Regions from separate parts of the Bradyrhizobium roseum genome, predicted to be linked through region 1. Evidence: predicted binding sites of a transcription regulator. Region 1 holds the regulator's gene; the other holds the start of a gene.

Region 1 (4,509 bases):
TCGCCGTGCTGCTGCGGCGGCACAAATTCTTTCCGGTCGCGGTGATGATCGCCGCTGCTGCAGCGGGCTTTGCGGTGGCGACCTGGAAGACGGCGCGGATCAGCCACGGCGTGCTGGCGCGGCCGATGTTTTCGGTGGCGCTGACCGGCTTTGTCGAGACCCGAGATATCCGCGAGCGCACCGACCGCTTCGTGCTTCGCGTCGTCACCATGGAAAGCGCGCGCGGCACGACAAAGCTCGAACGCGTTCGGCTGTCGGTGAAGAAGGGGACGGCGCCGGCGGTCGGCAGCTTTGTCGAGCTGAAGGCGCGGCTGCTGCCGCCGCTCACTCCGGTGCGGCCGGGCAGCTACGATTTCAGCCGCGACATGTTCTTCGCCGGCATCGGCGCCTCCGGCTTCGTGATGGGCGCGATCAAGGCAAAGGCGCCGCCGGAGGGCGGCGGATGGCGCCTGGGCTATTCGGCTGTGATGCAGGGCCTGCGCGATGCGATCGACACGCGGATCGGCACCACGCTGGAGGGCGACAAGCGCGCCATTGCCACCGCATTGCTGACCGGGCGGCGCGACGCCATCTCGCCGCCGGTGAACGATGCGATGTTCGTCTCCGGCCTTGGCCATGTGCTGTCGATCTCGGGCTATCACATGGCAGTCGTCGCCGGCGTCGTGTTCTTCGCGGTGCGCGCGGTGCTGGCGCTGTTTCCCGCGCTGACTGCCGGCTACGCCATCAAGAAATGGTCGGCGGTGGCAGCGCTGGTTGCCGCGGCGTTCTATCTGCTGCTGTCGGGCGCGGAAGTCGCGACGCAGCGCTCGTTCTTCATGACGGCGGTGGTTCTGATAGCCGTCATGGTCGACCGCCGGGCGATCACGTTCCGCACGCTCGCGGTCGCGGCCCTGATCGTGCTGACGGCGGCGCCGGAAGCGCTGGTTCATCCGAGTTTTCAGATGTCGTTCGCCGCCACGCTGGGCCTGGTGGCGCTGGTGCAGATCGGCATGCCGCGCCTGTTCGCAACGGTGGATCATACCGCCACCGCCCGTGCGGCGCTGTGGGGCGGCCGCGAACTGACGATGCTGTTGCTGGCCTCGCTGGTGGCGGGGCTTGCGACCATGCCGTATGCGGCGTTTCACTTTCACCGGATTACGCCCTACGGCGTGCTGGCCAATCTCGCGGCGATGCCGGTGGTGTCGGCCGTCGTGATGCCGGCGGGCCTGCTCGGCCTCGCCGCGATGCCGTTCGGCTTCGATCGCCTGTTCTGGGCGATCATGGGCATCGGTATCGACTGGATGATCTTCGTGACGCAATGGGTCGCGGCCGTGCCCGGTGCGGTCGGCCGGGTGCCGGCGTTCGGCATCGGCCCGCTGATCGCGGCCAGTTTTGGCATCATCCTGCTCGGCCTGTTGCGCACGCCGCTGCGTTGGTCGGGCGCCGCGCTGGTGCTGGCGGCGGCGCTGTGGGCGGCGCGGACGCCGCAGCCGGATATCCTGATCTCCGCCGACGGCCGCCATGTCGGCGTGCGCGGCGGCGACGGCAGGCTGCATCTGATGCACGCCGTCAAAGGCTCGCGTGATTCGTTCCTGCTCAAGCAATGGCTGGCGGCAGACGCCGATGGGCGCGCGGCGGCGGACGCGTCGTTGACCGAGGGCGTTTCCTGCGACGATCTCGGCTGCGTGATGCAATCGGCCGGCGGTGGCCTCGTCGCGCAGGCCTACAAGCCCGAGGCGCTGGCGGACGATTGCGAGCGCGCGGCGCTGATCGTGACGCTGCGTCCGGCACCCGCGTCATGTGCAGCGTCGGTCATCGATGCCGACCGGCTGCGGCGGCAGGGTGCGATGGCGCTGCGGCGGGGGCCGGAGGGTTTTGTCGTCGAGGCGGCGAGGCCGAGAGGCATCGACCGCCCGTGGTCGCCGGCCGCGGCCGATGAAGGAGAGGCAGACGCCAGCGTGCTGGCGCCTCGCATCGTGCCGCCGCGCGCGGTCGATGCCACCCCGGCGGAAGCCGATCTGCAGGCGGATGAATAGGACATCGCGTTTTCAAGCGAAGCGGAGGCCGGGTCGCGTCAAGAAAACGCGTCAAACAAAACTAATGCTCGTCGATCGCGGGCGCTGACGGATGAGCCGGTATTTCAAACGCGCCCAGATGATATTCCTCGGGCGCATCGGGGGACGAGGGCAGGCCGACCAGTGTGAACGACGCCTCCGGGAATTTCTGCCAGACCGCGAGATCGTCGGCCGTGACGGTGAGCCAGCCGTAGCGGAACATGTACCGCCCCGGCTCGGTCACTCGTCCAGCCTTCTGCCATGTAACCTTGTTGACCACCGATTGCCTCTCGGCGACGCGTAACCTGGAAAACATACCACGACGATCCACCGGCCGGAACCGGCGGATCGGAAGTGGGGTTAACGCGCGACGGTGGATTCGGTTCGGGGCGTTCCAGTCAGCTTCGCCGTGCGGTCGCTCCCGGTCACCGGCAATTGCAGAACGGTCGCGCGCTGGCCGCGGCAGAGTTGTGTCACCAACACGCGGCTTCCGTCCGGAAATTCGATCGCGTCATGGTGACGCTCGGCCACTTCGGTTTCGATCTGATTGAATTTCCCGACCCGCCAGTCGGAGGTTCGGGTCCAGATCCAGCGGCTGTCGTATCTGACCTCCTCGGCGAACGCGAGTTCAGTGCCCGGAAGCATGCAGACCGCGACCGCCGGTTCGCTTTCCGATGCAAAGCCGCGGGTCGATGTACCGCGGAAGGTAGTGGTGATCAGCGTCTCGCCGACCTGGGCAGGCCGGCTCGCGACGGCATGCAGGCTGTAGTCACACATCGGATGGCTCCCTCGATTGAGATAGCAGACCCGTGTCTGGAACGAGGCACCGGCCTCTATCAGAGTGGACTTGGCACCGAGACTTTTCCTGCTTCGGGGCATTTCTGCGGCCGGTGCACCGCGTGCTGATCACAAACGCGATACGCAGCCGCGCAGCAAAAACCCCGGCCGAAGGACCGGGGCTGGATTTGCGTCGCGGTGATGCCGGCGAACGGCAGCTCAGTATTTGCGGTACAGCCCGATCAGCTTGCCCTGGATCCGGACCCGATTGGGCGGCAGGATGCGGACCTCGTAGGCGGCATTCGCCGGCTCCAGCGCGATCGAGGCGCCGCGGCGGCGGAAACGCTTGAGCGTGGCTTCTTCCTCGTCGATCAGCGCGACCACGATATCGCCGGTGTCGGCATTCTCGTTGCGCTGGATCAGCGCCATGTCGCCGTCGAGAATGCCGGCATCGACCATGGAATCGCCTCGCACTTCGAGCGCATAGTGTTCGCCGGAGCCGAGCATGTCGGGCGGCACGCTGATGGTGTGGCTGCGGGTCTGCAGCGCCTCGATCGGCGTACCGGCGGCGATCCGGCCCATGACGGGCACCGCGACCGGACGCTCACCATCGTCTGCTGCAGCCGGCGCGCTGACCGTGCGCTTGCCGAGCGTGCCTTCGATGACGCTCGGCGTGAAGCCGCGGCGGCTGCCGGCGGCGGCGGCCAGTTCGGGCAGCTTGATGACTTCGATGGCGCGGGCGCGGTTGGGCAGGCGGCGGATGAAGCCACGCTCCTCCAGCGCCGTGATGAGGCGGTGGATGCCGGATTTCGAACGCAGGTCGAGCGCGTCTTTCATCTCGTCGAAGGAGGGCGGAACGCCGGCTTCCTTCAGCCGTTCATTGATGAAACGCAGAAGTTCATATTGTTTGCGCGTAAGCATCGCGAGCAATCCCCCGGGGTTGGCGTCGTCTTAGAGTTCCGAATCGTCATGTCCCTCGCAGAAGTCCCCAACCCCTGACAACAGACACTAGCAGTCGAAACAAATCATGAACGGACACTATATGTTCGATATGTGTTCCGCAACCACTTAATTTCTGGTGAACGCGTTCTGCCTCCGTCTCAAGATGCCGGCGGGGCGTCAGTCCGGCAACCGCAGGAATTCGCAACGCGAGCCCTTTACGGCAGCCGGCGCGAGCGGCGCACGTATCACAAGTGCCCGTGCCGCAGCGAGATTCCCCAACAGCGACGAATCCTGGTGGGTCACGGCTACCGCAACCGGCACACCGTCGGCGCGCTCCTCGAGCCATGCGCGCAAGTAGTCCTCGCGCTGGTCGTTGGCCGCCAGGTCGCGGCCCAGCACGGCGCGTTCGCGCACGTGATGGATGGTGTCGCGGCCCAACAGGGCGCGAATCAGCGGCACCAGAAACAGAAAGCCGCAGACATAGGAGGAGACCGGATTGCCGGGCAGGCCGATCACCCGCATCGCACCCAGCCGACCGTGCATCATCGGTTTGCCGGGGCGCATCGCGATGCGCCAGAACGCCATGTCGGTGCCTTCGGCCTCCAGCGAGCGTTTAACGAGGTCGTGGTCGCCGACGGAAGCGCCACCCATGGTGATCAGGATATCGGCTTCGAGCTCGCGCGCGCGGCGGATGCCTTCCGCGGTGGCGGCCAAGGTATCGGCGGCAATGCCGAGATCGGCGACCTCGGCACCCTCA
Region 2 (4,509 bases), 2.3 Mb from region 1:
CTGACCGCGAATTTGCGGCTGCTGCCGCTGCTGCTGCGCCGCTTTGAAATCGCCGACGTCATGATGCTGCGGCCGCAGATCCATGTCGTCCGGGAAGCCGGCGGCGAGAGCAACTGGACGCCGTTCGTCGAGCGGATCACACGCACGATGAAGCCCGGCGCCGAAAACCGGGTGTCTTTCTCGGAAATCCGGATTCAGGACGGCGTACTGAAATACGAGGACGCCACCAACCATGTTACCGAGCAACTCCGCGACATCGACCTGTCGCTGGCCTGGCCGTCGATCTCACGCTCGTTCGCGGCGACCGGCCAGTTCGACTGGCGCGGCGAACGCATCGACGGCTCGATCTCGGCCGGCGATTTCGTCGCGATGCTGTCGGGAGACCGTTCGGGGTTGAAGGCGCGCCTCGTCAGCGCGCCGCTGAAACTGGCGTTCGACGGCTCGATCGCCAACCGCACCAGCCTGATGATGGAAGGTGTCTTGACGATGGACAGCGTGTCGCTGCGCAACGCGCTGCGCTGGATGGGACAGCAGGTGCCGGGCAGCGGCGGGTTCGGCCGCTTTGCCCTGAAGGCGCGCGCCAACGTGGTCGGCGCCTCGGTGGCGCTGACCAACGTCAATGTCGAACTCGACGGCAATGCCGCCGAGGGCGTGATGACGTTCGCCAATAACGGCCGCCAGACGCTGCAAGCGACGCTCGCCGCGGGCAACCTCGATTTTACGCCCTACATCTCCGCGGCGCGGCTGCTGGCGAGCGGTGCCCGCGACTGGAACCGGCAATTGTTCGACCTGTCCTCGCTGTCCGCCACCGATCTCGACATGCGGCTGTCGGCCGCGAAGGTGACGGTCGGCCCGACCAAGCTCGGCCGCACCGCCTTCGGCGCCAACCTGCGCAACGGCGCGCTGGCGCTCTCGATCGGCGAGGCGCAGATGTATGGCGGCATCGCCAGGGGCTCGTTAGGGATCGCGCGGTCGGATGCGGTCGCCGACGTCAAGGCGCAATTCCAGTTCGCGGATGTCGACCTGCAGGCCTGCGCCAACGAATTGTTCGGCATTACGAAACTCTCCGGCCGCGGCAATCTAGGGGTATCGCTGACGGCGTCGGGCTCGAGCCCATTCGGCCTCGCCTCCTCGCTCGACGGCAGCGCGACCTTGACCGGCCATGACGGCGCGATCGCGGGCTTCAATGTCGAACAACTGCTGAAGCGGCTGGAGCGCCGGCCGCTGGCCGGCAGCGGCAATCTGCGCTCGGGCTCGACGCCCTACGACAATCTCTCGGTTTCGGTGCGCTTCAACGACGGGCTGGCCACCGTCGAGGACCTCCGCGTCGACGGGCCGACGACCCGCCTGAGTTTGATCGGTACGGCTTCCGTGCCGTCGCGCGAATACGATCTCAAGGGCGTCGCCAGCCTGACGCCGGCGGCCAATGGCGGCGACAAGGGATTTGAACTGCCCTTCGTGGTGCAGGGCCCGTGGGACGACCCATTGGTGTTCCCCGATCCCGAAAGCCTGATCCGCCGCTCGCCGGGCGCCGCCCCGCTGCTCGATGCGGTGAAGGATCGCAAGACTCGCGACGCGGTGCGCTCGGTGATCGAGCGGTTCACCGGCGGCGGGCAGAAGCCGGCGGCGCCGGAAGCGGCAGAGGGCGCGAAGGCGAATTAGCTATCTGTTCTAATCAATGCTGCGTAGCCTGGGTGAGCGCAGCGACATCCGGGCTCTTTGCTCGATCGCAGCCAGCATATCGCTGCGCTCATCCAGGCTACTTGCTGCGTCCGCTATGCGACGTGGAGCTTCACACCCGCACGCTTCTGAAGATAGCCAAGAACGCTAAAGAGGTTCCTGGCCTGCGGATTGCCGCGCGGACCGAACATTCGGATGAAACTCTTGGGCTGGGTCCCAGTCGCTTCGCCGAGCTCTTCAAATCCGACTGTCGCCTTGATGTAGTCGCGCAGGATCGTCTTGCCGGTTTCGACATCCCCCGATCCAATGGGTCGGCTTTTGCACCGTCATCCGCGCTCTTTATAGCGGTACTGCTATATAAGTATGTCAACGACATCAGCTGGCAGATGCCGGCGTTCAGCGGCGCTCTTCACGGCACGTCATTCCCCCGCCCCCCGCCGACACCATACGGCTTGTTGAGAAAATAACTCCGGTTACCCAGCGCCGCCTCGGCGTACTGGTCGATCGCCACGATGATCGCCTGCACATGCGCGTGGCACCAGCCTTCGCGCGTGGCCTGGATGCGAACTTCCGCCAGCGCCTTTATCCATGGCGGGTTATCCGCGTTGTGGTCGTACCATCGAAGCGGTGCTGACATCGCCGATCCCTGTTGATGAAGTCTTCCAACTCCGCCCGCTTGCGCGCGAGCAGGAGCTGCGCCCGCGCGTTGTCGAGGCCGGACTGATCGAGCCGGCGGGCAAGCTGGTCCAGCTCGCCGATCCGCCGGCGCAGGGATTGAATCGCTTCATCGCTCACGGCGGCCTCGGGCCGTTGTCGTGGCGGCCTTTGCCGCGGCGGCCTTCGCCGGAAAACCCGCCGGCATTCCGGTCGCGGGCTTTCGGCTGGCCGCCCGAACATCCAGCTTCAGCCGCTCGTCGACATTGAGCAGCCGCTCCTCGCCACCGAGCCGGTTGCGCTCCCGGATCAGACCGAGCATGGCACCCCGCATGGACATCAGGTGAACGGCGGCCGCCGAGCAGTCCTCATCGCGGTTGACCTGGTGGCGGATATTACCCTCCGCGTCCAGCATCTCCGCCCGCAAGAGCCTGATTTTCCTTCTGATTTCGTTGAGTTTATTGTCCATGGGTGGTCTCCTTGCGGTTGAACCCTATAAGAACAAATAAAGAACAAATTTCAAGTTAAGAGTCGGGGCCGAGCAAAGATTCTTTGGAGTTCCAAAAATGCCCCGCCTCCCCGATCAGGTGGACGCCCCCATGACACCCCGCCAACTAGCGACGCTGCGCACGCTCAGCGCCGAGGCCTATCAGCCGAAATTGTTCGAGCGGGATTTGACGGCAAAGGAAGCCGAGCGGCGGATCGCCGCGCTGAAGGCGGAGATCGAGTTGGCGAATTCGTTTTGAACGTCGGCATATGCGCGGGAGACATTGAGACACGCTGACAACATTCGCCGTCTCTCACTCATCGACGATCTGTCCGCCGTCATACCCGCAGGCGATGCGGCCGAGTGCGGCGCGAAACGGTTCGGTATCGACCGTGGACGCCAGCGCTGCGATGTCGTCGGATTTCGAAATTCGGCGGGCGCGCGCCAGAAGCGATGTCAACAGGTCCGGATCGAGATGAGGCAGGCTCGCCCAAAACCCGCGCGCGAGATCCTGCGCCAACGCGTGATCGGGATGCAGCTCGTTGTCGGGCGCGCGACCGATCTCGTACATGTGGCGAACCGCGTGCCACGGCGCCCGCTCGGACGGAAGGCGCGCCAGGATATCGGGATGTTCCTGCGCGACATAGAAGCGGTTGAGCGTGTCGAACAGTGCGAAACGGTAGCCCTGCGCCAGAAGAAACGGCTCCCAGTCCTGCCATCCCTGCTCCGACGCCAGCGGCGTCACCGCTTCGGCGACGATCACCTTGGGTCGAAACCGTTGCCAGTCGCCGCCGAACAGAACATCGCCTTCGGCGCCCTCGACATCGATCTTGAGGAAGTCGATCGCGCCGAGATCGTGCTTCTCGCATAGTTTTGCCAGCGTGGTCACTGGCGTGCGAACCGTCTGATAATCGGCGCCAAGGTCCTTTGCCTTTTGCGCCAGGCCTTCCACCGTCGTCGAGAGCCCGTGCAGGCGCTCGACCACATGAAAATCCATTTCGCCGCAGTGACGTCCGACCAGGCTACGAACCGCGACGTCGCGCGGACGCAGCCGCTGATAAAGCGCCGCAAGTTCGGGCTGCGGCTCGACGACGATGCCGCGCCAGCCGCGTTCATAGAACCAGAATGAGACGTTGTCGGCGACCGGATGCCCCGCGCCGACATCGATGTAGGTTCCGGCAGCCTGTCCGGTGAAGGCAAGCGAGAGATGATAGTCTTCGAGATTCTGTGAGTAGGATAATTCCATTCGCTTCCTCGGTTCTCTCCGGACTGCCGATGCAGACGGGATCACGCTTCTGTGCCGATCTCAACCGGCCTTTGACCAGGCTTAAAAATTCAGCGCATGATACCCGACCTGACCGGAGGACTCCCCATGCCCAATTGCATCGTTGTCGTTCAGTTCGATTTGCCAAAACGCTCCGAGGAACAGGCCATAAAAGGCGGCACGTCGACCGCGCCGACCTATCGCGGCCTTGCCGGCAAAGGATTGATCCGCAAGGATTACCTGAACGGGGAAAATGGCACCGGCGGCGTCTATCTCTGGGACAGCCGTGAAGCGGCGGAAGCCTGGTTTACCGAAGCGCGCATCGCCGACCTGACCGCGCGCTTCGGGGTTCGGCCCCGCCTTACCTGGTACGACACTCATGTGACAGTCGACAACATGAAGGAAGAAACCCGCGTCAACGGCA

What was found. Region 1 encodes LexA, which represses DNA repair genes until DNA is damaged. Its sites were predicted from a motif close to TGTTCNNNNTGTGTTCNG; they were not measured.
Region 2: QUH67_RS05810 (DUF3072 domain-containing protein) is a predicted target of LexA. The motif match lies at 2,832-2,849, and genes of this name have one in related genera.

What each region holds. Positions count from the first base shown of each region.
Region 1 is NZ_CP129212.1:3,500,363-3,504,871, forward strand. Features, by position in the region: gene QUH67_RS16770 (ComEC/Rec2 family competence protein) at 1-2,015, shown strand, start outside; gene QUH67_RS16775 (hypothetical protein) at 2,077-2,349, opposite strand; gene QUH67_RS16780 (hypothetical protein) at 2,394-2,810, opposite strand; gene lexA (transcriptional repressor LexA) at 3,030-3,731, opposite strand; gene QUH67_RS16790 (molybdopterin molybdotransferase MoeA) at 3,930-4,509, opposite strand, start outside.
Region 2 is NZ_CP129212.1:1,240,390-1,244,898, reverse strand. Features, by position in the region: gene QUH67_RS05830 (AsmA family protein) at 1-1,662, shown strand, start outside; gene QUH67_RS05825 (hypothetical protein) at 2,090-2,317, opposite strand; gene QUH67_RS05820 (hypothetical protein) at 2,263-2,475, opposite strand; gene QUH67_RS05815 (hypothetical protein) at 2,465-2,803, opposite strand; gene QUH67_RS05810 (DUF3072 domain-containing protein) at 2,934-3,080, shown strand; gene QUH67_RS05805 (FkbM family methyltransferase) at 3,135-4,067, opposite strand; gene QUH67_RS05800 (monooxygenase) at 4,194-4,509, shown strand, end outside.